DNA from 4 places in the Halomonas sp. TH-94 genome. Region 4 is predicted to be linked to each of the others. Evidence: predicted binding sites of a transcription regulator. Region 4 holds the regulator's gene; each other region holds the start of a gene.
The links. The regulator sigma-54, encoded in region 4, starts transcription at its own class of promoters, with help from an activator protein. The targets are predictions, from matches to a motif close to TGGCACNNNNNTTGCTNT.
Positions count from the first base shown of each region.

Region 1: the regulator sigma-54 is predicted to act here: its motif matches at 4,846-4,863, upstream of AC2VNO_RS01680 (urease accessory protein UreD).
Region 2: the regulator sigma-54 is predicted to act here: its motif matches at 6,322-6,339, upstream of AC2VNO_RS05445 (CmpA/NrtA family ABC transporter substrate-binding protein).
Region 3: the regulator sigma-54 is predicted to act here: its motif matches at 5,616-5,633, upstream of AC2VNO_RS10175 (CmpA/NrtA family ABC transporter substrate-binding protein).

Region 1 covers NZ_JBYCKL010000010.1:69,484-77,084, reverse strand. Annotated here, with positions in the region: gene ureG (urease accessory protein UreG) at 1-82, opposite strand, end outside; gene AC2VNO_RS01705 (urease accessory protein UreF) at 102-821, opposite strand; gene ureE (urease accessory protein UreE) at 811-1,335, opposite strand; gene ureC (urease subunit alpha) at 1,558-3,267, opposite strand; gene AC2VNO_RS01690 (urease subunit beta) at 3,264-3,584, opposite strand; gene AC2VNO_RS01685 (urease subunit gamma) at 3,596-3,898, opposite strand; gene AC2VNO_RS01680 (urease accessory protein UreD) at 3,917-4,810, opposite strand; gene urtE (urea ABC transporter ATP-binding subunit UrtE) at 5,041-5,739, opposite strand; gene urtD (urea ABC transporter ATP-binding protein UrtD) at 5,739-6,578, opposite strand; gene urtC (urea ABC transporter permease subunit UrtC) at 6,575-7,601, opposite strand, start outside.
Region 2 covers NZ_JBYCKL010000032.1:26,736-34,336, reverse strand. Annotated here, with positions in the region: gene AC2VNO_RS05470 (TRAP transporter permease) at 1-1,299, shown strand, start outside; gene AC2VNO_RS05465 (acyclic terpene utilization AtuA family protein) at 1,296-2,714, shown strand; gene AC2VNO_RS05460 (AtuA-related protein) at 2,701-3,063, shown strand; gene AC2VNO_RS05455 (ABC transporter ATP-binding protein) at 3,115-3,963, opposite strand; gene ntrB (nitrate ABC transporter permease) at 3,975-4,829, opposite strand; gene AC2VNO_RS05445 (CmpA/NrtA family ABC transporter substrate-binding protein) at 4,865-6,166, opposite strand; gene AC2VNO_RS05440 (nitrate- and nitrite sensing domain-containing protein) at 6,491-7,601, opposite strand, start outside.
Region 3 covers NZ_JBYCKL010000051.1:66,934-74,534, forward strand. Annotated here, with positions in the region: gene AC2VNO_RS10150 (efflux RND transporter permease subunit) at 1-614, opposite strand, end outside; gene AC2VNO_RS10155 (efflux RND transporter periplasmic adaptor subunit) at 614-1,858, opposite strand; gene AC2VNO_RS10160 (alpha/beta fold hydrolase) at 2,071-3,009, shown strand; gene AC2VNO_RS10165 (hypothetical protein) at 3,006-3,446, opposite strand; gene AC2VNO_RS10170 (sigma 54-interacting transcriptional regulator) at 3,522-5,429, opposite strand; gene AC2VNO_RS10175 (CmpA/NrtA family ABC transporter substrate-binding protein) at 5,720-7,102, shown strand; gene ntrB (nitrate ABC transporter permease) at 7,104-7,601, shown strand, end outside.
Region 4 covers NZ_JBYCKL010000034.1:28,970-36,570, forward strand. Annotated here, with positions in the region: gene AC2VNO_RS05865 (calcium/sodium antiporter) at 1-949, shown strand, start outside; gene AC2VNO_RS05870 (KpsF/GutQ family sugar-phosphate isomerase) at 982-1,998, shown strand; gene AC2VNO_RS05875 (KdsC family phosphatase) at 2,022-2,579, shown strand; gene lptC (LPS export ABC transporter periplasmic protein LptC) at 2,591-3,211, shown strand; gene lptA (lipopolysaccharide transport periplasmic protein LptA) at 3,208-3,735, shown strand; gene lptB (LPS export ABC transporter ATP-binding protein) at 3,743-4,468, shown strand; gene AC2VNO_RS05895 (RNA polymerase factor sigma-54) at 4,626-6,047, shown strand; gene hpf (ribosome hibernation-promoting factor, HPF/YfiA family) at 6,157-6,465, shown strand; gene ptsN (PTS IIA-like nitrogen regulatory protein PtsN) at 6,472-6,942, shown strand; gene rapZ (RNase adapter RapZ) at 6,988-7,601, shown strand, end outside.

The DNA of each region.
Region 1 (7,601 bases), on a different contig from region 4:
GCGCCAGGCAGAGCTGCTTGAGCAGGGCCGTCTTGCCGGAGCCCACCGGGCCGCCGACGCCGATGCGTAGGCAATGAGTCATGTCATCCTCCTGGATTTCATTAGCTGCGAAAAAGTCGTGAGTATTGGGTCTCGTGCAGCGCGCTGGCCAATGCCAGCCCCGGCAACGCCGGCCCGAGCTCTTCATCTTCGAGTGCGAGCGCCTCGTCTACTGCGGCGACCAGCGCCGGGCGCAGCCGTTCGACAAGACGCTGGGCCGCGGTATGACCGAGCGGCAGCGCCTTGCAGGCCACCGCCAGTTGATTCTCGAGCCAGGCCCAGGCAAAGCCGAGCATGGCCTGGCGCGGCGCCACCCCACGCACCTGGGCGGCCCAGGCGAAGACGGTCACGTAGCCCGCTCCGGCCGGTAGCACGGGCGACTCGCTCGATAAATCAGATGGCAACAGCTCCAGGCTGCCCAGCAGCCGGGTCAGCGATGCGCCCAGGCGGGAGTCCTCGGCGGCCAGCTCGGCTGTCTCGCGGTTGGCGGCAAGCCAGCAGTCCCACTGGGCTATCGCCTCGCCGTCGCCTGCCGCCCATGCCTGCTGCAGGCGCGCCAGCACCGGCAGCTCGCAGCGGGTCAGGCCGTCGTCGAGCACGCCCTCCAGCCAGCTACCGAGGCTTGTCTCGTCATGTGCCCAGCCCAGCTCGAAGGCGCTCTCGAGCCCCTGGGAGAAGGCAAAGGCACCAATCGGCAGCGCCGGGCTGACCAGTTGCAGCAGCCCCAGCAGCGCCAGGTCGTCGCTCTGCGGCATCCCCGACGGGGCCGACTCAATGGGCATGGTGATGCCCATGGCCATGGTGGCTGTGTTCGTGGCTGTGGTCATGATCGTGGCTGTGCACGTGTGCATGGCCGAGCTGGTTGTAGGCGCCCGGCTCGGGGTCGAAGGGAGCCTCGTGCCGCTCCAGGTTAGCCCCCAGAAGCTCGGCAAGCTCTTCCAGCACGTGGTCCGGGGGGAAGCGCACGTAGCTGCCCTTGGTGTCCTCACCCAGCGCCAGCTGAACGTGCCGGTTGCCCAGGTGATAGGCGAGCCGCGCCAGCGGCAGGCCGGCTTCGATCCGGGCCGTCACCACCGGTTCGATGGCCGCCCTGATCCGTACGATCTCGCCGCTCTCGGCACGCAGGCCCTCACCGTCGCGCAGCACCGGGCCGCGGTCGAGAAACAGTCCCAGCTCATGGTCGGCGTCGCTTGTCGCCTTGAGCCTGCCGCGAATGCGCAGCTCATAGGGTAGTGTCAGGGTGTCGGTGGCCTGGCTCGCCTCGATGGGCCCCAGACGTTCAATCAGTTTCAGCATCGGTATCGCCTCTTCGCTGGCCGCCAGCCTTGCCCTCGCTCAACGCCACGTGACCGAAACCCTGCCCCCTCGGGCGGACTCCTGCGGTCGGAAAGACGGCACATCCTTGTGCCGGCTTTCCTCGATCTTCATCCATGAAGATCGACCGCATCGCTTCGCCCGAGGGGTTAGCGGTCACGCGAGGTTTCGCGATGACAAGCTGGTTTGGCGATGTAGTCATGGTCAAAACAGGTGGTAGCGCTGCGCCAATGGCAGCTCGGTGGCCGGCTCGCAGGTCAGCAGCTCGCCATCGCAGCGCACCTCGTAGGTCTGCGGATCGACGCTGAGCTCGGGGCAGGCGTCGTTGAGCTTCATGTCGCTCTTGCGCACCCCGCGCACGTTCTTGCACGCTGCCAGCGGGCTCGCGAGACCCAGCCGCTCCTTGATGCCGGCCTCCAGCGCGGCCTGACTGACGAAGGTCAGCCGTGTCTGGCTGGCAGCACGGCCGAAGGCGCCGAACATGTAACGGTAGTGCACCGGCTGCGGCGTGGGGATCGAGGCGTTGGGATCGCCCATGGGGGCCGCTGCGATCATCCCCGCCTTGAGGATCAGCGCCGGCTTGACGCCGAAGAAGGCCGGGCTCCACAGCACCAGGTCGGCCAGCTTGCCCACCTCGATGGAGCCCACCTCATGGCTGATGCCGTGGGTGATCGCCGGGTTGATGGTGTACTTGGCGATGTAGCGCCGCGCACGGAAGTTATCGGCGCCCAGCGCCTCGTCCTCCGGCAGCAGGCCGCGCTGCACCTTCATCTTGTGGGCGGTCTGCCAGGTGCGGCACACCACCTCCCCGACCCGGCCCATGGCCTGGGAGTCCGAAGCGATCATCGAAATAACGCCCAGGTCCTGCAGGATGTCCTCGGCGGCGATGGTCTCGCGGCGAATGCGGGAATCGGCGAAGGCCACATCCTCGGGAATGTTGGGGTCGAGGTGATGGCACACCATCAGCATGTCGAGATGCTCGTCGATGGTGTTGACCGTATAGGGCCGCGTCGGGTTGGTCGACGACGGCAGCACGTAGGGCTTGGAGCAAGCGATGAGGATATCCGGCGCATGACCGCCCCCGGCACCCTCGGTGTGGTAGGTGTGGATGCCGCGCTCCTTGAAGGCGGCAAGAGTATCCTCGACGAAGCCCGACTCGTTGAGGGTGTCGGTATGAATGGCGATCTGCACGTCGTAGCGCTCGGCCACGCTCAGGCAGTTGTCGATTGAAGCGGGCGTGGTGCCCCAGTCCTCGTGCAGCTTCAGGCCCATGGCGCCGGCTTCGAGCTGGGCTTCCAGGGCCTCGGGCAGGCTGGCGTTGCCCTTGCCGAGCAAGCCGATGTTCATCGGCAGGTCGTCCACCGCCTGCAGCATCTTGCCGATATGCCAGGCGCCCGGCGTGCAGGTGGTGGCGTTGCTGCCGGTGGCCGGCCCCGTACCGCCGCCGAGCATGGTGGTAATGCCGCTCATCAGCGCCTCTTCCACCTGCTGGGGACAGATGAAATGAATGTGCGCGTCGATGCCACCCGCGGTGAGGATCTTGCCTTCACCCGCGATCACCTCGGTGCCCGGGCCGATGACTAGCTCGACGTCGGGCTGAGTATCCGGATTGCCCGCCTTGCCGATGGCCGCGATACGGCCGGCCTGGATGCCGACATCCGCCTTGACGATGCCCCACCAGTCGAGAATCAGGGCGTTGGTAATCACGGTATCCATCACCGTATCGTCGAGGCGCTGGCTCTGGCCCATGCCGTCGCGAATCACCTTTCCGCCGCCGAATTTCACTTCATCACCATAGTGGGTGGCGTCGCGCTCGACTTCGATCCACAGCTCGGTATCGCCCAGGCGTACCCGGTCGCCCACCGTGGGGCCATACATGTCGGCATAGGCCTGCCGGCTGATGCTGGTGCTCATGCCTCACCTCCATCCAGCGATCCCATTACCTCACCGCGGAAACCGTAGATATGCCGGGTGCCGGCAAAAGGAATCAGCGTGACCTCCCGCGTCTGGCCCGGCTCGAAGCGAATCGCCGTGCCCGCTGCCACGTCCAGACGAAAGCCCCGGACCCTGGCACGGTCGAAAACCAGGGCCGGATTGGTCTCGGCAAAGTGGTAATGGGAACCAACCTGAATCGGCCGGTCGCCGGTATTGGCGACCTCGACGGAGATCCGCTCGCGTCCGGCGCAAAGCTCGATCTCGCCGTCTTGCAACTGGTACTCACCGGGTATCATCAGGCGTCTCCTTACACTATCGGCGAATGAACGGTGACCAGCTTGGTACCGTCCGGGAAGGTCGCCTCGACCTGAACCTCCCCGACCATCTCCGGCACCCCTTCCATCACGTCGTCGCGAGTGAGGATTTCGCGGCCGTAGCTCATCAGTTCAGCCACGCTGCGGCCATCACGGGCCCCTTCCATGATCTCGAAGCTGATCAGCGCCACGGCTTCGGGATAGTTGAGCTTGAGGCCACGGGCGCGACGCCGCTCGGCCAGTTGAGCGGCCGAGAACAGCAGCAGCTTGTCCTTGTCTCTCGGGGTCAGTTCCATGCGTGTCTCCTGATTGAGTCAGGTGAACCAGATACGGGGTGGGTGGGCAGGCACGCCGATTAGCAGAGGTCTGAGGCACTCCCAGGCCTGCCGGCAGATCGCCCAGGCCTCGTTGCGCTCATGGCCCAGGTAACGCAGCAGCAAAACACCATGGCGAACGGTCACCGCCCAACGCTGGCTCGCCGTGATCGCCTCACGCAGGGCCTCGACGGCCACGGCCTCGTCGGTAAGCCCCACGGCCCACAGGGTGGCCTGCACACTGGCTCCGCCCTGCCCCCAGCGGCCGGTAAAACGTGGATGCCCGGGGTCGAGCGGCTGGCGTTCCAGCCATAGCGGCCGGCCGCCACGAAGCAAACGAAAGCGTTGATCGATTCGGCCTGAAACATAAGGCAGCCGGCTCGCCGGACGGCCCAGCGCCAGCACTTCCCAGCCCAGGCAGCGCGCACCTTCGTCCAGCTCGATGAACGTTTCCTGCTCGCCCCGCGAACCGTCGAAGGCGATGGTTTCCTGGGGCAGCCACTCGAGAACGCCATGCTGCGCCACACGCAGCTGGGTACGCTGGGACCAGGCAACGCCATGACTGTCGGCGCGATAGAGCTTGTTGGCGGCGGGCGTGGTGAGCAGCGCATGGGCGTCCGTTCCGACCCCAATCGAAATACTCAACGCATCGCCGCTCACCAGGCCGCCTGGTGGATGCAACATGTAGACGTGACAGGCACCGCCCCGGCCTTCCGGATAGAAGGGCCGCTGCACCCGCAGTGGACCGCTGTGCCTTGCCTGCAGCATGCGCGTGGCGCCGTCACGGGAGCCGAAGCCGAGCTCGAGCGCCGCCGCCCAGCGACGGCCGGCGTCGAAGCGATGACCGGAGTCCGTCAGTGGCTTGGCAAGGGCAGCTGTCTCAAAAGCGGTCATGGAATACTCGTGGCCTGGCATGGTTACCAGTGCTTTGAGCAAAGGCCGTACCAAAATGGTGAGACCTTTTTTTAATGATGGAGAAACAGCAAGTTATATGCTCAACACTGAGCGAGTGGCATTGCCTGCCGGCTCATCCTGGTGCAACCCTCGGCTCGATATGCACCTAGTCGGTGCGCCGAAACCGCCCGCTCATCATCATGGTGCAGGCGGTCGGCAAGGCATGCTGACTAGACGGTCAGATGCTCCTTGATCAGCGCATCGGAGAGCTGGCCAATCTCGCCCTTGGCCACCGGCCGGCCCCGATCCATGATCACGAAGCGGTCGGCATACTTGCGTGCGAAGGGGAGCTTTTGCTCCACCAGCAGCACGGTGAGTCCGTCTTCCGCAATCAGTTTGCGAATCACCTCGCCGATCAGGGTCACGATATTGGGCTGGATACCCTCTCCGGGCTCATCGAGAATCAGCAGCCGCGGCTCGATCACCAACGCCCTGCCGATGGCAAGCTGCTGCTGTTGCCCACCGGAAAGATCGCCGCCGCGGCGATGCTTCATCTCCTCGAGTACCGGGAAGAGCTCGAATATTCGTTCCGGTATGCTGCGACGACCGTCACCGCGGGCCGCCAGGCCGGTGCGCAGATTCTCCTCCACGGTAAGCAGCGGGAAGATCTGCCGCCCCTGGGGTACGTAGCCGATCCCCAGGCGAGAGCGATCCTCGACACGCCGCTTGGTGAGTTCCACGTCGTCGGCAAAGCGGATGCTGCCGGCAGCCACCTTCACCTCCCCCATGACGGCCTTCATCAGCGTGGTCTTGCCTACGCCGTTGCGCCCCATCACGCAGGTACACTGGCCTGCAGGCACGTCGAGATCCAGATCCCACAGGGTATGGCTCTCGCCGTAGTACTGGTTGAGCTTATCTACCATGAGCATCAGACCGTCTCCTCCTCGGCTTCGGCACCCAGATAGACCTCGACCACCCGCGGGTCGCTGGCGACCTGATCCATGCTGCCTTCCGCCAGTACGCTGCCCTGGTGCAGCACCGTCACCTTGCGTGCGATGGAGCGCACGAAGCCCATGTCATGCTCCACCACCACCACCGACTGCTTACCGGCAAGTCCGGTGAGCAGTTCGGCGGTACGCTCCATCTCCTGCTCGGTCATGCCTGCCACCGGCTCGTCCACCAGCAGCAGACGCGGCCGCTGCATCAGCAGCATGCCGATCTCCAGCCACTGTTTCTGGCCATGGGAAAGAATGCCGGCCGGGCGGCCACGCAGTTCGGCCAGGCCGATAGTGACCAGTACTTCCTCGATACGCTCGCGGATCTCACCGGTCATACGCGCCGTAAGCGTGGGCAGGATGCGCTTGTCGGCGGCCATTGCCAGCTCAAGGTTCTCGAACACCGTCAGCGCCTCGAACACCGTGGGTTTCTGAAACTTGCGGCCGATGCCCAGACTGGCGATCTCAGGCTCGTTCATGCTCAGCAGGTCGTGACGACTGCCGAACCACACCGAGCCGGTATCCGGGCGGGTCTTGCCGGTGATGATATCCATCATGGTGGTCTTGCCGGCGCCGTTGGGTCCGATGATGCAGCGCAGCTCGCCATCGTCGATGGTCAGGTTGAGATTATTGATTGCCTTGAAGCCGTCGAAGCTCACGGTCACATCCTCGAGATAGAGGATCGGGCCATGGCGCACATCGACGGGTGACGATGCCGGCACCAGAAAGTCGAAGACCCGGTCGCGGTGCGCCAGGGAACGCAGAATACTCATGCCGCTGCCTCCTTGACTGAGGGGGAACCGTCAGCGTTGCGCCGTCGTCTCAGCCGCAGTGCCAAAAGCCCCGCCACACCCTTGGGCAGGAACACGGTGACCAGCACGAACAGCCCGCCCAGGGCGAACAGCCAGGCATCCGGCATCGCCCCGGTGAACACGGTCTTCGCGTAGTTGACCAGAATGGCGCCGATCACCGCCCCATAGAGCGTGGCACGACCGCCGAGGGCCACCCACAGCACGATCTCGATGGAGAACAGCGGCGAGAATTCGCTGGGATTGATGATGCCGACCTGGGGCACATAGAGCGCCCCGGCCAGCCCTGCCAGCATGGCCGACACCACGAACACGAACAGCTGGAAGCGCTCGACCCGATAGCCGAGAAAGCGCGTGCGTGCCTCGGCGTCACGGGTCGCCACGCACACCCGACCCAGCTTGCTCGTCACGATTGCCCGGCAAAGCACGTAGCTCAGCGCCAGCGCTACGCCGGTAGCCAGGAACAAGCCCAGCCGGGTGTCGCTGCTGCGCAGGTTGAAGCCGAGGATCTCGCGGAAGTCGGTCAACCCGTTGTTGCCGCCGAAACCCATCTCGTTGCGGAAGAAAGCCAGCATCAGGGCAAACGTCAGCGCCTGGGTGATGATCGAGAGATACACCCCGGTGACTCGTGAACGGAACGCCAGAAAGCCGAACACCAGCGCCAGCGCTCCCGGTACCAGCAGTACCATCAGAAAAGCGAACCAGGCCATGTCGAAGCCCAGCCAGTACCATGGCAGGCTGTCCCAGTTGAGGAACACCATGAAGTCGGGCAGCACCGGATGGCCGTAGACGCCACGGTCGCCGATCTGGCGCATCAGGTACATGCCCATGGCATAGCCGCCCAGCGCAAAGAAGGCGCCGTGGCCGAGGCTGAGAATCCCCAGATAGCCCCACACCAGGTCCACCGCCACCGCCAGCAAGGCATAGCTCAGGTACTTGCCGAACAAGTTAACGGTATAAGCGCTGACATAGAGCGGATGCCCAGGC
Region 2 (7,601 bases), on a different contig from region 4:
ACCGTGGCCTCGGGGCTGTTCGGCATGGTCAGCGGCAGCGCCGTGGCCAACGTGGCGACGACAGGCAACTTCACCATTCCGATGATGAAGCGGCTCAAGTACCCGGCACCCTTCGCTTCGGGGGTGGAGGCGGTGGCTTCCACCGGTGGCCAGATCGCGCCGCCGATCCTGGGCGCCGCGGCCTTCATCATGGCCGAGATCCTCGGTGAGAGTTACCTGCGTATCGCACTCGCTGCGCTGCTGCCGGCGATCCTCTTCTATCTCGGCGTGTTCCTGACCATTCATCTGGTGGCACGGCGGCGCAACCTGCAGGTGGTGCCCGATGATGAGCTGCCGAGCTGGCCCGAGGTGCTGCGTCCGGAACGGATCATTCCGATCCTGGCTGCGCTGGGCGGGCTCTTCTACGGCGTGCTGTCGGGACGCTCGATCCAGATGTCGGCCTTCTACGGCATTCTGATGACGGTGCTGACCTTCGTGCCCTTCGCCTTGCTGGCGCGCAGGCCGCTGCGCGAGATCGCCGGCAAGCTGCTTGCGGGGCTGATCGACGCCGGCAAGGGCATGGTGATCATCGGCGTTCTGCTGGCCGGGGCGCAGATGCTGGTGGCAATGATCGGCATGACCGGTATCGGCGTGACCCTGGCCAGCCTGATCGTCAATGTGGGCGGTGAGTCGCTGTTCCTGGTGGCCTTCATCGTCGGCGGCGTGTGTCTGATCCTGGGCATGGGCATTCCGACTACGGCGGCCTACGTGCTGGTGGCCTCGGTGCTGGCGCCGGCGCTCACCACCATCGGCGTCGAGCCGCTGATCGCCCATCTGTTCGTGTTCTACTTCGCCACCCTGTCGGTGATCACGCCGCCGGTGTGCGTGGCGGTATTCGTTGCGGCGGGCATCGCCGGGACCAATTGGCTGCCGGCAGCGGGGGAGGCGGTGCGCCTGGCGGCGGCGATCTACGTGATTCCGTTCCTGCTGCTGATCTATCCGGCCCTGGCGGGTTTCGGCAGTGCGGTCGATATTCTGCTGGCCAGCTCCCAGGGCGTGGTCTTCGTGCTCGCCTTCGCCTCGCTGATGTCGCGAGTGGCGATCACCGGCAACCGGCTGCTCGATATCGCGGGGCTCGTACTGGTGGTGGGTCTGGCGCTCATCCCCGGCTGGCTGACGACGGCCGGTGCGCTGCTCGTACTGGTGGCACTCTACGCCCGGCGCCGCCAGCGCCTGACTGCCGAGACAAACTGCGAGAAGACATACGCCGGGAAGACATCGAGCGCCCCAACCATGCCTGCCAAGGAGACCCACTCATGACCTTCCTGTTGGGCAGCGGGGCCGGCTTCTCCGGCGATCGTACCGATGCGGCCATTCCGGTGGTGGCCGAGCTGATCCGCCGCGGTCAGCCTGCCGCCTTGCTCTTTGAGACCCTGGGAGAGCGCACCCTGGCGGCAGCCCATCGCGCCATGCGTGACGACCCTGCGGCGGGCTACGAGCCGCTACTGGAAGAGCTGCTCTCGCCGGTACTCGACGACTGCCTGCGCCACGGCATCGCCATTCTGGGTAACTTCGGTGCGGCCAACCCGGACGGCGCCTGCCGGGTGGTGGCGGAGCTGGCCGCAAGCGGCGGGCGGGGTGACGTCAACATCGGCCGGGTCCACGGCGACGACATTCGCGCCCGCCTCGGTGAGCTGGACTTGCGGCGCTGGGAGGCGGAGAGTCGCGAGCTGCCGGGCGAGGAGGCGCTGATTTCGGCCAACGTGTATCTGGGGGCGGCGCCCCTGGTCGAGGCGCTCGAACTCGGCGCCGAGGTAGTGGTTTCCGGCCGGGTGGCCGACCCGGCGCTATTCCTGGCGCCTCTGGTGCACCATTTCGGCTGGGCCTGGAACGACTGGGACCGCCTGGCCGCCGGCATGATGGCCGGTCATCTGGGTGAGTGCGGCGCCCAGGTCAGCGGGGGCTACTTTGCCGACCCCGGCTGCAAGGATGTGCCGGGCCTGGCGCGAGTCGGCTATCCGATCATCGAAGTGGAAGAGGATGGCAGCCTGGTAGTGACCAAGCCCGCCGGAACCGGTGGCATGGTCACCGAGCGTACGGTCAAGGAGCAGCTGCTCTACGAGGTGCACGACCCGGCCAACTACCTGACGCCCGACGTGGTGGTGGATCTTTCCGCCGTGCGGGTGGAGGAGATCGGACCCGACCGGGTGGCGGTAAGCGGCATTCGCGGCAAGCCTGCGCCGCAACGGTTCAAGACCACCGTGTGCTACGAAGGCGGTTGGCAGGGCGAGGCGGAAATTTCCTACGCCGGGCCCAATGCGCTGGCACGGGCGCAATTGGCTGCCGAGATTTTGCGCGAGCGGCTGACGTTCCGGGCGCCGCCCGAGCTGCGCTCGCGGCTGGATATCGTCGGGCACGCCAGCGTTTTCGACAGCGACGCCGGCGACCTGCAGCGTACGGCGCCATCCCCGGCCGGCGGCGACTACCGCCTGCGACTGGCCGTGGAGCACGCCGAGCGGCGCTGGGTGGAACGTGCCACCCAGGAGCTGTTGGCGCTCTACTGCGCCGGCCCGGCAGGGGGCGGGGGGGTGCGTCGCCAGTTCCAGCGGCGGGTATGCACGGCTTCCTACCTGGTCAAACGCAGCGACGTGGAAGCCTTCGCCACGCTGTTCGATACCACTCTTTTCGAGACGAAGATGGCCAACGAAAGGAGAGTTGCCCATGGCACACGTTGAAGCGAACCTGGGCGCAAGCCCTGTGGAGGGCTCGATGCCCCTTCATCGCCTGGCCCATGCCCGTGCCGGCGACAAGGGCGACCGGCTCAATCTGGCGCTTTTCGCCTACGACCCTCGCCACTACGAAACGCTGGTCGAGCAGGTCACCGAGGAGCGAGTGCTGACGCTGTTCGCGCACCGCGGCGCCAGCGGCGTTCGCCGCTACCTGATGCCGAGCCTTTCGGGGATGAATCTGGTGATCGACGACGTGCTGCAGGGTGGCGTCAACGGGGCACTGAACCTGGATGGCCACGGCAAGACGCTCTCTTATTTGCTGCTGGGCATGAGCGTAACGCTCGAGGGCAAGTGACGACCAAGAAAAAGGCCACCCGTAGGTGGCCCGATGTCACTTCATCCAGCACTATGCCTGGGCCTTGACCTTGTTCTGCTGCTTGGCGGCGCTGCGCCGCTGGGCCAGGCTTTCCACCTTGCGCTGCTTCTCGTAGAGGAAACGCAGCACTTCCTGGCGGTAGTGGTTGTAGCGCGGGTCGTCGGCCAGGGCGATGCGGTCGCGGGGGCGTGGCAGGTCGATATCGAGTATCTCGCCGATGCGCGCCGAGGGACCGTTGGTCATCATCACGATGCGGTCCGAGAGCAGCACCGCCTCGTCGACGTCGTGGGTGATCATGATCACGGTGTTGCCCAGTTCGTCCTGAATGCGCATCACCTCCTCCTGCAGGTGAGCCCGGGTCAGGGCGTCGAGTGCGCCGAAGGGTTCGTCGAGGAGCAGCACCTTGGGCTCCATGGCGAGTGCTCGGGCGATGCCCACGCGCTGTTTCATGCCACCGGAAATCTCCGCCGGGCGCTTGGCCAGCGCATGGCCCATGCCCACCATCTCCAGATTCTTGACGATCCACTCGTGGCGCTCGGCCTTGTTCTTGGTGCGCGCACAGGTCTTGTTCACCGCCAGGGCCACGTTCTCATAGACGGTGAGCCAGGGCAGCAGCGAGTGGTTCTGGAACACCACGCTGCGGTCGGGCCCCGGCGAGTTGACTTCCTTGCCGTCGAGGATCACCGCACCGGAAGTGGATTCGATGAGCCCGGCGACGATGTTGAGCAGGGTGGACTTGCCGCAGCCGGAGTGGCCGATGATGGAGATGTATTCGCCACGCTCCACGGTCAGGTCGATGCTCTTGAGCACCTGGGTTTCCACCCCCTTGCCATGGAAGGTCATGTCGACGTTCTCGATGCTCAGATAACGGTTGCTCATGTTCTTTCTCCTCAGCCTTGGGCGGTGCCGCGGGTGACGCGATTGCCGATGAAGGCGACCAGGCGGTCGAGGGCGAAGCCGACGATGCCGACGTAGATCAGGGCGAGCACGATGTCGCTGATCATCGAGGCGTTCCAGGCGTCCCAGATGAAGAAGCCGATACCCACGCCGCCGATCAGCATCTCGGCGGCGACGATGGCCAGCCACGACAGGCCGACGCCGATGCGTAGCCCCGAGAAGATGTACGGGGCGGCGGCGGGCAGCATGATGCGGGTGAAGTACTCATAGCCGTTGAGGCGCAGCACCCGGGCCACGTTGCGGTAGTCCTCGGGGATGATGCGTACCCCCACCGAGGTGTTGATGATGATCGGCCAGATGGCGGTGATGAAGATCACGAAGATCGCCGAGGGAGCGCTGTCCTGGAAGCCGGCCAGCGAGATCGGCAGCCAGGCCAGCGGCGGAACGGTGCGCAGCACCTGGAACACCGGGTCGAGGCCGCGCATGGCCCAGGTCGATTGGCCGACCAGCACGCCCAGGCTGATACCGGCGACCACCGCCAGTGAGTAGCCATACGCCACCCGCTCGAGGCTGGCGAGGATCTGCCAAGCCATGCCCACGTCGTTGCCGCCGTAGTCGTAGAAGGGATTGACGATCAGATCCCAGGTATCGCGCAGCACCTGTGAAGGGGCCGGCAAGGCGGCGCCCGGGGTCGAGCAGAGGATCTCCCATACCGCGACCAACAAGGCCATGATGACCACCGGTGGCACTACCTTCTGAATCAGCATGTGCTGCAGGCTGCTGAGGTCGGGAACCCAGCCGAGCCGGGCCGAGCGGGACATGCTGTCGCTACGTTGCACTGTGCTCATGATACTGTCTCCTTCCTATGCGGTGCGTTGGCGCTTCAGGCGAGCCGCTTGATCTCGAGGCTGTCGAGATAGGCCTGGGGGTCTTCGGGATCGAAAGTCTTGCCGTCGAAGAAGGTTTCCACGCCGCGTGAGGTGGAGTCGGGAATGTCGGCGGCGTCGATGCCGAGGGCCGCGGCCGCTTCACGCCACAAATCCTCACGATTGACCTGCTCGATAAGCGCCTGGCTGTCGAAATCCTGGGGCAGGTAGCCCCAGCGCTTGTTCTCGGTGAGAAACCACAGGTCGTGGCTCTTGAACGGGTAGGAGGCATGATGCTTCCAGTAGCGCATCATCTGCGGATGGTCCTCGATCACCAGGCCGGTGCCGAAATCGAAGTTGCCCTGAATGCGATCGATGAGGTCGGCATAGGGGGCATGGATCCAGCGCCGACGGGAGCAGATCTGAGCCATCTCCTCGTGGTTGGCCGGGTCTTCACACCACATCTGCGCCTCCATGATCGCCATCATCAGTGCCTTGGTGGCGTTGGGGTTGGCTTCGACATAGTCGGAGCGCATGGCAAACGCCTTCTCGGGATGGTCGTTCCACAGCTCGCCGGTGGTGTTGGCGGTGTAGCCGATGCCCTGATTGATCAGCTGATGGTTCCACGGCTCACAGACGCAGAAGGTGTCCATGCTGCCGACACGCATGTTGGCCACCATCTGCGCGGGGGGCACGGTAATGGTGGAGATGTCCCGATTCGGGTCGATGCCGCCGGCAGCCATCCAGTAGCGAATCCACATGTCGTGGGTACCGCCGGGGAAGGTCATGGCGGCGTTCACTGCGTCGCCGCCGCTACGTTTGGCGGCGATCGCCTGGGCGAACTCGCTGGTATCGAGACGCACCTCGAGGTCGGCATGCTCGCTGCCGACCGAAATACACTGGCCGTTGAGATTGAGACGCGCCAGGACGCTCATGGGCACCGGCCGGTTGTTCGGGGTAATGGCGCCGGCGCTCATCAGGTAGGGCATGGGCGTGAGAATGTGGGCGCCGTCGATGCCGTTGCGCTGCGAGCCGAGCACCAGGTTGTCCCGGGTGGTGCCCCAGGAGGACTGCTTGAGTACCTCCACGTCGCTCATGCCGTGGGCGGCGAAGAAACCTTTCTCCACCGCGACGAACAGCGGAGCGGCATCGGTCAGGGCAATGAAGCCGAGCTTGGCCGAGGTGGTTTCCGGGTTGCCGCTGGCGAAGGCCCAGCTGGCCGGTAGGCTGCCGAGCAGGGCGGTACCGCCCACGAGGCTGGCTGTCTGCTTGAGAAAACGGCGGCGGTCGAGTGTATGGCCCTTGCGTGTCTTGTTCATTGTATGGCTCCCAGAGAAAGTGGCTGACCAAGAGAAAAAACGGCGCCTGCCCTGATTCGCATGACGATGTCATGGGAATCCGGGCAGACGCCGTTGTCTGGTCCTGATGCTGCATGGAAGCGCTGAACCGTCGTTGACTCAGCGGACGATCAGCCATTGCAGCTTGGGTGCCATTGCGCCTGTTTTGTTTAAAAACTATAAATAAATCAAAAAATTGAATTGCTTTGCGTGATTCGAGTCAATTTCCCGTTCGTCGTGCTGAGCGCCCTGAAGGTGCGTCACGGTTGTGCATTGCACCATTGCCGTTCGCGCTCGTGACGGGCGCTACGGTGTCGCTTTCAGCGCTGGTGGCGCGAGAATGTCGGACAGGCCGAGTAAGGTCTGGGCGATCTCGGCCATACCCTTGCTCTGATCCATTGCCATCTTGCGCAAGAAGGCATAGGCCTGCTCTTCGGTCATTTGCCGGTGCGTCATGATCACCCCCTTGGCGCGCTCGATCAGCTTCCGCTCGCGCAGCGCCCGGCGTGTGTTTTCCAGCTCGTCGCTCAGGCTCTCCAGGCGGCCAGCCTGGGCGCGCATCAACTCTACCAGCGAGCGGTTGAGTGAAGAGCCCACCACGCGGGCGGTTACCTCGCCAAGCTCCTGGGTGGCGCTGCCCCCGAATAGCTCCACCAACTGCTGGCAGACCCCCGGCGAAGCCTCGTCCAGCTGTTTGCCCAGCTCGCCCTGGCAGGACAGGCTGCGGCGGGCGTCGAGCGTCTTGGCCAGGCACAGGCTCGACAGCTCACCAATCAGGTAGGCCTCCACTCGCTGCATGGCGTCGATACGGCGGGTGGTCAGTTCGTACCAGGTTTCGCCCAGGGTAGTGGCGCTCTCTGGCAGCGTCGTGTCGCCGCAGGCCATTTCGCGCAGCTGCTGGATACCGGCCAGAGTGCGGGCGGGCATTTCGTGCTGCCACTGCTGACGACCCTGTGCAGTGGTGAACTCGAGACAGATATCGAAGCAGCGCTGCTGGGCGTCGATCAGATGCAGCAGCAGCTGGCGGTGGGCATCGTCGAACTCTCCGGAGGTGAAGCCGGCGGCGCCGCAGGCACGCTCCTGGCCGGCCAGTTCCTTGCCTTGCATGAGGTGAAAGATGGCCACCAGAGCGAGCGTGACCTCAGGGTCGCCGGCGGTATCGGCCACCTCGAACACGACCGATAGCAGTGCACTGATCAGCTGGTTATAGGACTGCGTTGCGTTATCCGGACTGGTCTGCAGGGCTTCGATCGCGCTGCGCAGCGTTTGCAGCCCGTCGAGTGCATGCCAGACGAAGGCGATGCGCTTGAGCAGGCGGGCGTTGGTGGCAGGACGCCCGGCGGTATCGCCCAAGGCTTCGAGGCTGGTCCACAACGCCCGCTCGGTTTCCAGGCACTCTGCGATACGCTCGTGACGA
Region 3 (7,601 bases), on a different contig from region 4:
GCCACCTCGGACGGTGTCAGGTCGTATTGCGCCAGCTTATCCGGCGACAGCCAGATGCGCATCGAGTAGTCCTGGGCGCCGAACAGCGAGGCGTCGCCCACCCCCGGAATCCGCACCAGCTCGTCGAGTACGTTCAGCAGCGCATAGTTGGAGATGAACAGCGGGTCCTGGCTGCCGTCCGGCGAGTACATCACCGGCACCATCAGAATATTGGTGGAGCGCGCCTCGACCCTTACCCCCTGGTTGCGCACCTGCTGAGGCAGGCGGGCAGTAGCCGCCTGTACCCGATTGTTGACGTTGATCGCCGCCTGGTCGGGGTCGGTTCCCATCTCGAAGGAGACGGTGATCTGTAGGCTCCCGGCGTCGGTGGCGCTCGACTCCATGTAGAGCATGTTGTCGACGCCGTTGATCTCCTGCTCCAGCGGGGCTGCCACCGCCTCGGCCAGCACTTCGGCGCTGGCACCGGGATAGGCGGCCTGCACCACGACCTGAGGCGGCACCACATCGGGATACTGCTCTACCGGCAGCGCCCGCAGTGCCGCCAGCCCCGCCAGCATGATGACCAAGGAGATGACCGAGGCAAAGATCGGCCGGTCGATGAAGAACCTGAGCATTACGCCTCCTCGCCGGACTGGGCAGCTTCGGCTTCGGCTTCCGCCTCGGCGGCAGCGGCTTCGTCTTCGGCTTCCTGCAGCGCCTCCTCGTGGCTCTCGACCTCATTGACGCTCACCGGCATGCCATCCTGCAGCGCCACTTGTCCATTGACCACCAGGCGATCCCCGGCCTCGAGTCCGGAGAGCACCACCTGTTCGCCATCGACAATGGGCCCGAGCTCCACCGTGCGCGCCTCGGCGACGTCATCGACCACCACGAAGACCCGCGCGCCTGCCTGGCCCTGACCGACCGCTTCCTGAGGAATCAGGAACACGTCCTCCAGGGTCTGCACCAGGAGCTGGATGCGTACGAACTGGCCCGGCACCACGTCGCCGCCGGGGTTGGGGAACACGGCGCGCGCGGAAACGCTGCCGGTACGCGGGTCGATGGTGCTGTCGGTGAAGTCGACGATACCCACCTCGTCGTATTCGCTACCGTCGGGCAGCGTCAGCAACGCCTCGCGCTGCACCGCTTCACCGTTGGTGGCCATGGCACGCCGCGCCGTACGCTGCAGGGAGGCGTCGCCCTCGGGCAGGGAGAAGCGCACGTGTATCGGGTCCTGCTGGGTCACGGTGGTCAGCAATGTGCCGCGTTCGATAAGGCTGCCCTCGGGAAAACTCTCCAATCCGGTCATGCCGCCCAGCGGCGCTCGCACTTCGGTATAGTCGAGATTGAGTTCGGCATTGGCCACGCCGGCCTCTGCCAGGGCGTAGCGCGCTTCGGCCAACTCTCGACCGGAGAGCGCCGAGTCTCGCTCACGTTCACTGACGGCATTCTGCTGGAAAAGGGTCGAGATACGCCGCCATTCGCGCTGCGCCTGGTTCAGCTCGGCCTGAGCATTGGCCAGCTCGGCCTGGGCCCGCTTGAGTTCGATGTCATAGGAGTCACGGTCGATGCGAAACAGGGGCTGCCCCGCCTCGACGACCTGGCCTTCGGTGTACAGGCGCTCCTGCAAGATACCCTGCACACGGGCGCGCACTTCCACTTCACGAGAGCCACGTACGCGAGCAGCGTACTCCTCCACCACGTCGACCGAGCGCGGCTCGACGTTCATGACATACACCGTGGGCGGCGGACGGCCACCGGCCCCAGCGGGGGCCCCGCCGTTTCCATTCTGCTCGCAGCCCGCCAGCAGAGAGACCATGAGGCCGACAGCCAGAATCCATTTCACGGGAAGGCGCGCTCCCGGAAGTGACAGATGCATATTGGGTCTCCGCTGAATGTCGTGGTACGTCATGGGGCAACTCGCCCAAGGGCAGGGGGTCGCATGGCAGGTGATTAGCTTGCGACGGATTATAGCTACAACGATGTATGTATACTAGCCTTGCGCCTGTTTCCCGTGCCTTCCATGAGTCGAGCGGATGCAGTAAAAACAGTCTATGCTGCATAGCAGCATAGACGTTGACGGAGACATACATGGATGCACTGGAACTGGTTCCGCTGGGTGGCCTGGAGATAGCCGTGCGTATCTGGCACCCCGACGCACCGAGAACCGTGGTCGCCTGGCATGGCCTGGCACGCCACGGTGGCGACTTCGAAAGCTTCGCCCGTGCGCTCGGACCCGAGTGGCGTGTGCTGGCCCCAGACACGCCGGGACGCGGGCTTTCGAGCTGGTCGCCGATTCCGCCTCAAGATTACCTCTATCGCAGCTACAAGAAAGTTGCCCTGGCCGTGCTGGATCACTTCGAGCTGGAGACAGTGCCGTGGGTCGGCACCTCAATGGGGGGCCTGTTGGGGATGCTGCTGGCCGCCGACGCCGAGAGCGCGCATCGCATCGAGCGTCTGGTGCTCAACGACGTCGGACCCGAATTGAACCCTCAAGGCCTGACGCAGCTGGCACTCTATTTCGGCAGGCCGCATCGTTTCACCACCTTCGCCCAGCTTCAGGCGGAACTGACCGAACACTATGCCGGCTTCGGGATCGAGAGCGAGGCGGCATGGCGGCGGCTGGCGCTGGGCAGCGCACGCCGACTACCCGACGGCAGCTGGACCTACCATTACGATCCACGCATCGCCGAGCAGTTCGTTCACGACACGCCCCGCGACACCTGGGCAGACTGGCGAGCGATCCAATGCCCGCTGATGGTGATCCGGGGGGCTGAATCGCCTTTGCTGGATGCCGCAAGCGTGCTGCGAATGGCCGAAGCACAGCCCGGCCTGGTGACGCTGGAAGTACCCGGCTGCGGACACGCCCCGATGCTCGACCGCGATAGCCAGGTAGCACCCATCGCTGAATTCATCGCCCGCCCCCACCGCAGGTCTCCGCCCCTCCAGCCCTGGCGCCATGTAGAACGCTGGTGGCAGCGGCTTCTTGCTTGGGCGAGGCGGGACAAACCTCTCAAGGGCACCGACTAGTCGATTCGGTCGGCATCGCGCTGGGACGACGCCGATCGATCCGAGCGCGGCCGGCTACGCAGAATACGCCCTTCGGGATGCACCTCGATCCTCTCGCCTCCCCCCGGCCCCATGACGTCGTCTCGCCACATTTCGCCGCGCTCCCGCGGCCTCACGGCACCGGGCTGTGCCGGCTCCCCAGGCCCAGGGGCATGCCCCCAGCGAAAGCGAGGGTCGAATAGTATCCAGGGGAGTTCGACGCTGAACGAAGGATCGACCCGACGATGCTGGTGCCAGTGCTGGCGATGCCAGTCAACGGGATGCAGTACGGGCTGAAAGGCAATTGCACTGCTCGAATGTCGGATTTCACCTGGCGTGGCCCAAGCAGGCACGCCGAATGCTAGCCAACCCAGCAACAGCGCCACCTGACGGCCGCGCCACTTGTTCGTATCATGCATAGCCGTGCTCCCCATGCGCCTACCTCTGCCTACCCCCCACCAAGGCCTTCAGTATAAGCGCGCTGCCGCACAGGGCTAGGTACGGTAATCGCGTGACTCGATACCCCACGCTTTGAGCCGCGAACGTAGGGTCGTCGGTCGCAGGCCCAGCAACTCCGCCGCACCTCCCGCTCCCGACACCTTGCCGCCGCAGGCGCGCAGCGCCGCCACGGCATTGGTTCGCTGATGCTGGGTCATTTCGTGTTCGGTTAACGGCTCCGGCGGCTTACCCGAGGCCTGATGCAACGTCGGAGCGGTCCAGCCTGCCGACTCAAGAGGCCTCTGCTCCGCCAGCTTGAACAGCTCGTCGAAGGTAAGATCACGACGCTGGGCAACGATGACCTGGCGCTCGATGACGTTTTCCAGCTCCCGAATGTTACCCGGCCAGGTGTAATGCTTGAGTGCTTCCATCTGACCCGGTGGTATGCGCATGCCGGGCTTGTTGAATTTCTGGCAGGCCCGGCGCAGGAAATGGCTGGCCAGCAGCGGCACGTCGCCGATACGTTCACGCAGGGGCACCGACGTGATGGGGAAGACGTTGAGACGGAAATAGAGGTCCTCGCGGAACTGGCCAGCCGCGATCATTTCGCTCAGCTCACGATTGGTCGCCGCGATGACGCGAACGTTCACCTCCCGAGTACGGTCGTCGCCGACGCGCTCGAACTGCTGATCCTGGAGCACTCGCAGCAGCTTGCTCTGCAGCTCCAGTGGAATCTCGCCTACCTCGTCGAGAAACAGCGTACCCCCGTCGGCCAGCTCGAAGCGCCCTGGCCGGTCGCTCACTGCCCCGGTGAAAGCCCCTTTCACATGGCCGAAGAACTCACTCTCGAACAGGTCGCGGGGGATCGCTGCACAGTTGACCCGAATCAGCGGCCGGTCGCTGCGCCCACTGCCCGCGTGAATCGCCCGGGCGATCAGCTCCTTGCCGGTGCCGGATTCGCCGGTAACCAGCACGTTGGCATCGGTTGGCGCCACCAGTGCGATCTGTCGCACCAGATGCGCCACTGCCGGACTCTCGCCCACGATCTCACGATGATTGATCTCGGCGGTGATCTCTTCCTGGAGATACTGGTTCTCGAGTTCCAGGCGCAGCTTGAGCGACTCCACCTCGGCCAAGGCATCGCGCAGCTGCTGCTCGGCGAGTTTACGTTCGCGAATGTCGCGAAACAGCACCACGGCGCCCACCAGCCGCCCGGTCTCGAAGATGGGGGTGCTGGTGTATTCGACCGGGATCGCCTCGCCGTTCTTGTGCCAGAACACCTCGTTGTCGACGCGATGCACCTGGCCGTCACTGAACGAGGCGTGGATGGGACACTGTTGAACCGGGAAATGGCTGCCGTCGGCGTGAGTGTGGTGAAACATCTGGTGGGCGTCGTGGCCGACTATGTCTTCACTGCTCCAGCCCAGGATACGCTCAGCGGCAGGATTGACGAAAGTGGTTCTGCCTTCGGCATCGAGGCCGTAGATTCCCTCCCCTGCAGCCCCCAGAATCAGCTGATTCTGCCGCTCGATACGCTCGAAAACCTGCTCGACCCGCTCCCAGCCCACATGCCCGCGCCTATGTCGGCGCCACAAATCGGCCCGCGCCCGCCGCTGTTCGGCCTTGTCGAGTTCGATCACGCCGAACAGCAGGCGTTGGTCATCCAGCGCCTGGCCATACACTTCCACCCGGTGAGGCACGCGCCGCGTATCGAGCAACAGCAGGTCGTCGGACCAGGCCGGCGAGCGCTCCATGGCTTCGTCACTGAACGCAACCCAGAGCGGTAACGAAGGTCCCAGGCAATGGCTGAAAGGCCGTGCAGCCAGTCGCTCGTAGTTTGCGCCCAGCAGGCGACAAGCCTCGTCATTGGCTGCCAGCAGCCTGTCGGCGCGTGGGTCGGCCAAGAGCAGGGCAATGGGGGCGTGTTCGAAGGCGGATACGTCCGCCAAACGGGAGAGAGACATCGCTAGGCTCCGACAGAAAGTCTTCTCATCCCATACAAGTCACGTACCAGTGACGAAATTTCGTTTCAGCGGCAACGAGATATCGTCTTTGACGAGATTTCGTCCTTCCGTCGAACCGCTGGCCGGCATCGAAGCTGTAGTCCCAAATCATTGAGTGAAAAGGACTAATACGTATTTCACAAGAAATGGCACACGGCTCGCTTTAGTCAAGGCGACTGCCGGCACGCCTTGTCCCCATGCACCAGGCGAGTGCAGGCAATCCTTCACCTGCGCCTTCGAGGGGAAACCATATGAATAACGATCACAACAGTCTGGGAAACCCGTTCGATCACCGCCAGTCGCTGGTCCATGGCCGCGATTGTGGCTGCGGCGAATGCTCCACCACTCGCGTTGGCGGTGAAGACGCCCCGCGCGACAGCGAAGCGATGATGGATCGCGTCGTCGAAAGTGCCCTGGTACGCGGGATCTTCGGCCACAGCGACATGCATCGGCGCCAATTCATGAAGCTGGTGGGTGGCGGCACGATGGCCGCTGCCTTGTCGAGCATTCTTCCACTCAGTGCGATCAAGGCCGCCGCCCAGGAGAGCATGGGGCCTTTGGAAAAGCCTCAGCTCGACATCGGCTTCATCCCCATCACCTGTGCCACGCCGATCATCATGGCCCATCCGATGGGTTTCTATGAGCGCTACGGGCTCGACGTCAACGTTATCAAGGCTGCCGGCTGGGCGCTGATTCGCGACAACTCCCTGAACGACCGCTTCGATGCAGCCCATATGCTCACCCCGATGCCCCTGGCCATGACGTTGGGTGCAGGTTCCAGCACGCGTCACTTCATCGCCCCTGCCATAGAGAACATCAACGGCCAGGCCATCGTGTTGCGCAACGACCACCAGGACAAGCGTGACCCCGAGCAGTGGCGCGGCTTCACCTTCGGCGTGCCCTTCGAATACTCAATGCACAATTTCCTGCTGCGCTACTACGTGGCCGAACACGGGCTCGATCCGGACCGTGACATCCAGATCCGGGTGATCCCGCCCCCCGAAATGGTCGCCAACCTGCGCGCCGGCAATATCGACGGCTTCCTCTCCCCCGACCCCTTCAACCAGCGCGCGGTCTACGAGCGGATCGGCTTCATTCATCTGCTTACCAAGGAGATCTGGGAAGGTCATCCGTGCTGCGCCTTCGCTACCAGCGCGCGCTTCGCCCGAGAGAATCCCAATACCTATGGTGCGCTGCTGCGGGCCATCATCGATGCCACTCAATACTCCTCCGATCCGGCCAACCGCTCCGAGATAGCCGAAGCCATTGCTCCTGCCGCCTATCTCAACCAGCCGGTGACGGTGATCGAGCAGGTACTGACCGGGCGTTTTGCCGACGGCTTGGGCAACGTGCAGAACGTGCCCGACCGTATCGACTTCGACCCTTTCCCCTGGCATTCGATGGCGATCTGGATCCTCACCCAGATGAAGCGCTGGGGGTATATCGACGGCGATGTGGATTACCAACAGATCGCCCGCGACGTCTATCTCGCCACCGATGCCCGTGAGGTGATGCGCGAACTGGGCTACGACGCACCGGAGGAGAACGCTCGCCAGTTCCAGATCATGGGCAAGACCTTCGACTACACACAGCCTGAAGCCTATGTCGAAAGCTTCGCACTGAGGAGGAGCTGACATGGATCGCACCACCACTGAATGGAAACTGAACCTCAACACCCGCGCCACGCTGCTGGCCGTGCTGCTGCTCATCGTCGGTCTGGGGCTGTGGGAAGGCCTCAATCGTGCCCCCATACTCGGTGGGGCGGGAGCGGAACTCAGCGAGTACGAACTCCTGATGGGCGGCGCCGACGAAACGGCGCGAGTACCGCCACCCTCGGCAATTTTCGAACGCGCCTGGGTCGAACTTTCCAACCCCTTCTACGATGCCGGCCCCAACGACAAGGGAATCGGTATCCAGCTTGGCTACTCGCTCTATCGCGTGCTGACGGGCTACTTGATGGCCGCGGCCATCGCCATTCCCGTGGGCTTTCTGATCGGCATGTCGCCACTGATGTACCGTGCCTTGAACCCCTACATTCAGGTCCTGCGCCCGATCTCACCGCTGGCGTGGATGCCGCTGGCCCTGTTCATCATTCGCGATGCCGAAGCCTCGGCGATATTCGTGATCTTCATC
Region 4 (7,601 bases):
CATGCTGCTCCCTGTGATAGCGATCGCTCTGGGCCTTGCCGTGCTCGTGTGGAGCGCCGACCGCTTCGTCAATGCCGCTGCCGCCACGGCAAGCCGCACCGGAATGAGCGCCATGCTGGTGGGGATGACCGTGGTGGCGCTCGGCACCTCGGCACCCGAGATGGTGGTGGCCGTCTTTGCCGCGCTGGATGGCTTGCCCAACCTGGCCACGGGCAATGCACTGGGCTCCAATATTGCCAATATCGGCCTGGTACTTGGCCTGACGGCGCTGGTCAGGCCGATTCCGATCCGCTTCTCGCTGGTGCGCCGAGAACTACCGCTACTGCTTGGCGCCACGGGCCTGGCCGGCTACGCACTGGCAAACGGCATACTGGGCCGCTTCGACGCCCTGTTCCTGGCCCTGCTACTGGTTTTCAGTCTGTGGTGGCTACTGCGTGCCGACACACCCGACGCCCCTGCCGACGATGCCATTCCCGATATGACGCTGAAACGCGCCCTGGTGTGGCTGGCCTTCACCCTGGTGCTGCTCGCACTCAGCTCGCGCTCGCTGGTATGGGGTGCCAGCGAGCTGGCCCGCGGCCTGGGCATCAGCGAGCTGATCATCGGCCTCACCGTGGTTGCGATAGGCACCAGCCTGCCGGAACTCGCAGCCTGTATCGCCAGTGCCATCAAGCGGCATCACGACCTGGCCGTGGGTAACGTGATTGGCTCGAACCTGTTCAACCTGCTCGCCGTGCTGCCGATCCCCGGCTTGTTGGCACCGGGCCCGATCGACCCTGCCGCCGCCAGCCGCGACTTTCCCATCATGCTGCTGCTGACGCTGGGAATGGGCATGGTGTTGTTGTGGTTCCGGCACGGCCAACTCGGGCGACTACCCGGCGCACTCTTCCTGGGCGTCTACCTGGTCTACCTGACGTGGCTGGCCGCCGCTGCCAGCGGTGCCACTTGAGTGATTCCCCACAAAGGACAACAATCACCGACATGACCATCGATGCCACTACGCCACCTTCACCCGCCGCCCCGTCCGAAGGGGAGTCCAGCCTGCGTGCCAGCGCTCGGCGCACCCTGCTGATCGAGGAGCAGGCCGTCGCCAGCCTGGCCGGGCGCCTCGACAGCCACTTCGATCATGCCTGCGAGCTGATGCTCGCCTGCAAGGGGCGCGTGGTGGTGACCGGCATGGGCAAATCGGGCCATATCGCCGGCAAGATCGCCGCCACCCTGGCCAGCACCGGCACCCCGGCATTCTTCGTGCATCCCGGCGAAGCAAGTCACGGCGACCTGGGGATGATCACTCCGGGGGACGTGGTTCTGGCGCTGTCCAACTCCGGCGAAACGGCGGAGGTCACCGCCCTGCTGCCGCTGCTCAAGCGCATCGGCACACCGCTGATCAGCATGACCGGCCGCCCCGGCTCGACGCTGGCTCGCCACGCCGATGCCCATCTCGATGCCGGCGTCGAACGAGAAGCCTGCCCGCTGGACCTAGCACCCACCGCCTCGACCACGGCAGCCCTGGCGCTGGGCGATGCGCTGGCGGTGGCACTGCTCGAAGCGCGTGGTTTCACCGCCGAGGACTTCGCCTTGTCGCATCCGGGTGGCAGCCTCGGCAAACGACTGCTGCTACGTGTTTGCGACCTGATGCACCAGGGCGAGCGACTGCCCCGCGTGCCGCTCGGCAGCCCCCTGCGCGACGCTCTGCTCGAAATCACACGCCAGGGTCTCGGATTTACCTGCGTCGTCGACGAGCAAGACTGCCTGATCGGTGTCTATACCGATGGTGACCTGCGTCGCACTCTCGACCAGTATCAAGATTTGAGCCGATTGACGGTGGATGACGTCATGACCCGTCCCGGCAAGCGAATTGCGCCCGGGGTGCTGGCTGCCGAGGCGGTCCGCATGATGGAAGACAACCGAATCACGGCGCTCGCCGTGGTCGATGACGAAGGCCACCCGGTTGGCGCACTGCACATGCACGACCTGCTGCGAAGCGGCGTGATCTGACTTCACTCTGACAAGGAGAGCTCATGGCCCTGGCCATCACCACCCTCGATCCACGCCTTCTCGACCGGCTGCGCAAGATCCGCCTGCTGGCACTGGACGTCGATGGCGTACTTACCGACGGCCGTCTTTACTTCCAGGCCGACGGTATCGAGATCAAGGCGTTTCACACTCAGGACGGCCTGGGCCTGAAACTCCTGCGCCGCGCCGGCCTGCAGGTGGCCTTCATCACCGGGCGTGAATCGCCCATGGTCAGTCATCGCGCAGCCGCTCTGGGCATCGACCATGTCTTCCAGGGCTGTGAGGACAAGCTCGTCGTGCTGCGCGAGCTCTGCGCTCGCAAGGGAATCGAACTCGAACAGGTCGCCTATTGTGGCGACGATCTTCCCGATCTGGCGCCCATTCAGCGTGCCGGCATCGGCATTACCGTACCCGGCGCACCGTCCTACATCCGCGCCCTCGCCGACCACGTCACCGAGCGCAGCGGCGGCCATGGCGCGGTACGCGAGATTTGCGACCTGCTGCTGGAAGCGCAAGGGCATCGCGACGCCCTGATCGACACCTACCTCCACGGCAAGCGTTGAGACCGGCGTCGATGCTACGTCGCCTGCCGCGCCCCTCGTTTCGCCTCTGGCTGCTGCTGTTGCTGTTGGCGCTGGGCAGCCTGATCGCCTGGCTTGACCCATGGCAGGTGCCTACGCCCGGCCCGGTACCCACCGACGACGCCGGAGAACCTGACTATTTCCTGGAACAGGCCCGGCTGACTCGCTTCGATATCGATGGCCAGGCCCATCAGCGCCTGGAGAGTCCCAGGCTGGTGCATACGCCGCACGACGACGTGACCCGCGCCGTGACGCCGGTGGCTCATCTGATCGATCGAGAAGGCCGTCTCTGGGTCGCCAGCGGCCGGGAAGGCCGACTCGGCCCGGGCGGCAACCCCCTTACGCTGACCGGCGACGCCCGCCTGTTCGCTCCGGAGGAGCGCTGGCAGCTCGACACCGAGGTGCTGCATTTCGACGCCAATGTCGGTCATGCCTGGAGCGACACACCCGCCCTGCTGCAGCAGCCGCCACAGCATATGCGCGGCGAACGTTTCGACGCCTGGATCCATGACAACCGGGCGCGATTGACAGACAATGTGCGCGGCTACCACCCCCCGGAAGGCGCTCAGCCGGGACAGGCCGACCCCGTCACCCTGGAGGAACTCACGCCATGAAGCGATGCAAGCTTCCGACGCCCCGCATGCTGCTCAGCCTGGCATTGATCGGCCTGGCATTGAGCCCTGCCGCGAGCATGGCCCAACAGCGCGACGCCGATCAGCCTATCCAGATAGAAGCCGATCGGCTCGATCTCGACGATATCGCCGGCACGGCGATCTATACCGGCGAGGTCGACATCCGCCAGGGCACCATGCGTCTTACCGGCGACCGCGTCGAGCTCCGGCGCAATGCGGCCGGCGAGCTTTCCCGTGCCACGGCTCACGGCGAACGTGCCTATATCGAACAGCAGCCGGACCCGGAGCAGCCAGTGGTACGCGGCTGGGGGCGCACGATCATCTATCACGTGGCCGAGCGACGCGTCGAACTGATCGACCGCGCCGAACTGCACCAGGCTGGCGATACCTTCGACGGTGGCTATCTGGAGTACTTCCTCGACCGTCGCGTGGTCCAGGCCCGCGCCGAGAGCGAAGGTGTCGAGGGACGCCAGCGTATCCGCATGACCCTGCAGCCGGAGCGCTGAGATGGCGATGAAGACTCTGCATGCTCGGCACCTGGCCAAGAGCTACAAGCGTCGCCGCGTGGTACATGACATCAGCCTCTCCATCGAGCAGGGCTCCATCGTGGGGCTGCTCGGCCCCAACGGCGCCGGCAAGACCACCTCGTTCTACATGATCGTGGGGCTGGTGAGAGCGGATGCGGGTAATGTCTGTATCGACAAGCTCGACCTGTCGCGCAGCGCCATGCACGAACGCGCTCGGGCCGGGATCGGCTACCTCCCCCAGGAGGCCTCGATCTTTCGCAAGCTGTCGGTGGCCGACAACATCATGGCCATCCTCGAAACCCGCAAGGATCTGGATCGCCGGGGCCGTCAGCAGCGCCTAGAACAGCTGCTCGAAGACTTTCACGTCACCCATATTCGCGACAACCTCGGGATGAGCCTGTCCGGCGGTGAGAGAAGGCGCGTGGAGATAGCCCGAGCCCTGGCGACCGAGCCGGCCTTCATCCTGCTCGATGAACCCTTCGCCGGCGTCGACCCCATTTCGGTCGGCGAGATCAAGGGCATCATTCGCCAGCTCAAGGCACGCGACATCGGCGTCCTGATCACCGATCACAACGTGCGCGAAACGCTGGATATCTGCGACTCCGCCTACATCGTGGGAGATGGCCAGATCATCGCCGAAGGTAACGCCGAAGCCATTCTGGCCAACCGTCGCGTGCGCGAAGTCTACCTCGGTGAAGATTTCCGCCTATAACGCAACTCTCTGTTACATGCAAGCATGAAAGCACTATTAACACATTCTCGTCAGACATGATTGCAATAAATGGCATGCTTATTGCAATCATCGCTATTGCAACTCGCCGCACGCCAGTCTAGGGTAGAGTCTTTCCGGCAAATGAGCCCTTATCCTCATGGCCATGAAAGCATCATTGCAACTCCGCGTCGGCACTCAGCTGACCATGACACCCCAACTGCAGCAGGCCATTGCGCTGCTGCAGCTCTCTACGCTGGACCTGCGTCAGGAGATCCAGCAAGCACTTGAATCCAACCCCATGCTGGAGCTCGACGAGGGCTTCGGCGAGCAAGCCGTCAGCGAACCCCAGAGCGACGACTGGGCCGATGAAATCCCCAGTGAGCTGTCCACCGACAGCGATTGGGAGGATACCTACCCTGACCACGGTGCGAGCTCCGGCAGCGGTACCGGCGAAGGGCCCGATTTCGAGCGCCAGGCCTCCGGGCAGACACTGGCCGGGCATCTGATCTGGCAGCTGGCCATGATCGACCTGAGCGAGCGCCAGCGCCAGATCGCCGAGAGCCTGATCGATGCCGTGGACGGCACGGGCTATCTGGCACAGCCGCTGGAGGAAATCCGTGATGGCTTGCGCCGCCAGGGTCTTGAGGGGCTGCCCACTCGCGAAGTCGAGCAGGTGCTGCTACGTCTGCAGCAATTCGAACCCACCGGCATTTTCGCCCGTGATCTGCGCGAGTGCCTGATGCTGCAACTCGCCACCCTGCCCGACCACACCCCCCTGCTGCCCCAGGCTCGGCGCCTGGTGCGCCAGTTCCTCGAAGCGCTTGCCGCCGATGACCGGCGCCTGCTGAAGCGGCGCCTGGGCCTGGATGACGACGCTCTCGACGAGGCCATCGCCCTGGTGCGCTCGCTCGACCCTCGCCCGGGCAGTGCCTTCGCCGAAGTCGGCAGCAACTACATCACTCCGGACCTGGTCGCCTACCATGACGAATCCGGCTGGCGGGTGGAACTCAATGCCGAAGCCCTGCCGCGGCTCCGCATACAGCCCGACTACGCCGCGCTGGTACGCCGGGCCGACAAGAGTCAGGACAACCAGTTTCTCAAGGATCACCTGCAGGAAGCCCGCTGGCTGATGAAGAGCCTGGCCAGTCGCAACGACACCCTGCTGCGCGTCGGGCGCGAGATAATGGCACGCCAGATCGATTTTCTCGAACAGGGCGAAGAAGCCATGAAACCGCTGGTCCTGGCGGATATCGCCCAGACCGTGGAGATGCATGAATCGACCATATCGCGGGTGACCACCCAGAAGTTCATCCACACCCCGCGCGGCGTGTTCGAACTGAAGTTCTTCTTCTCCAGCCACGTCGGCGGCAATGGTGAGGGCGACGCCCATTCCAGTACCGCCATCCGGGCCCGCATTCGAAAATTGATCGCCGACGAGACACCACGAAAACCGCTATCCGACAGTCGACTGGTAGATCTGTTGGCCGAAGACGGTATTCAGGTGGCACGCCGTACCGTGGCCAAGTATCGTGAAGCCTTGGGGATCCCCTCTTCAAGTGAGCGCAAGCGTTTTCGCTGATGACGACGTGGCGCGTTGACGCCGGACAAGAGCATTGATCGGAGGGGGTTTGCACGGTGCCAAAAAGGGTTACAATCAAATCACCATTCGAAGGACGAAGGAGCTTGTCATGCAAGTCAACATTACCGGCCATCATGTTGAACTGACCGATGCACTGCGTGACTACGTGAGCGAGAAGCTGAGCCGCGTCCAACGGCACTACGACAATATCACCAACGTACAAGTTACTCTCTCGATCGAGAAAGAGCGTCAGCAGGCCGCCTGTACGCTGCACGCCGCCGGCGCCGATCTGCATGCCGAAGCCTCCGATACCGACATGTACGCCGCCATTGATGCCCTGACCGACAAGCTCGACCGCCAGCTGGTCAAGCACAAGGAAAAGGCCCAGGCCCGCGCCCAAGGCGCCGGCATTCGCTGAGTCGTCATGACACTTGAAAACATACTGCCTCCGGAGCGTGCGCTGTTCGACGTTCCAGGGGGCAGCAAGAAGAGGGTGCTGGAGTTCTTCAGCACCTTCATTGCGCAAAACACCCCGAGCCTCGATAGCCAGGAGGTTTTCGGCAGACTGATCGGCCGTGAGCGGCTGGGCAGCACCGGGATCGGCAACGGCGTGGCCATACCGCATGCCCGAAGCCCCCATTGCCACAGTCCGGTTGCCGCCTTCCTCAAGCTGGCCGAGCCCATCGACTTCGATGCCATTGACGGAGAACCGGTCGATCTCGTCTTCGTCCTGCTGGTCCCCGAGGAAGCCGACGACACTCACCTCTCATTGCTGAGCCAGGTGGCCAGCGTGATGAACGACACCGAAACCCGCACGCTGTTGCGGCGGTGCGAGAGCCAGCGCGAACTCCACGAGCGCCTCATAAACGCCATTCGACGACAGTCTTCGGCCTGACCCGCCCGCGTTGCCGTTCGGCCAGCCCCTGATCAGGAGAAATACATGCAGCTTGTGATCATCAGTGGCCGATCGGGCTCCGGTAAATCGATCGCACTGCAAGCACTCGAAGACATTGGCTACTATGCCATCGACAACCTGCCAGCCATGCTGCTAGGTTCGCTGGTCGACGAACTGCGAAACTCGCCCACGGTTCAATCCTCGATCGCCGTCAGCATCGATGCACGCAATCTCCCTCACGCCCTGGAGCGCTTTCCCAGGCTGTTGGAAGAGCTTCGCGCCAACAAGGTCGACTGTCAGATCGTCTATCTGACTACCGATGCCCGGATCCTGATCGAACGCTATTCCGCCACTCGCCGCCGCCATCCCTTGACCCGCCACAGGGACATGACGCTGAACGAGGCCATTGAGACGGAAGACGCCACGCTGAGCGACATTCGCAACCTCGCCGATCTGATTATCGACACGTCGCGGCTATCGGTACACGACCTGCGTGGCCGAATCACCGAACAGGTGGCCAGTCATCACGCCGATCAGCTGACATTGACGGTGGAGTCGTTCGGCTTCAAGGGCGGCGTGCCACTCGACGCCGACATCGTCTTCGACGCCCGCTGTCTGCCCAACCCCTACTGGGATCCACGCCTGCGCTCGGCCACCGG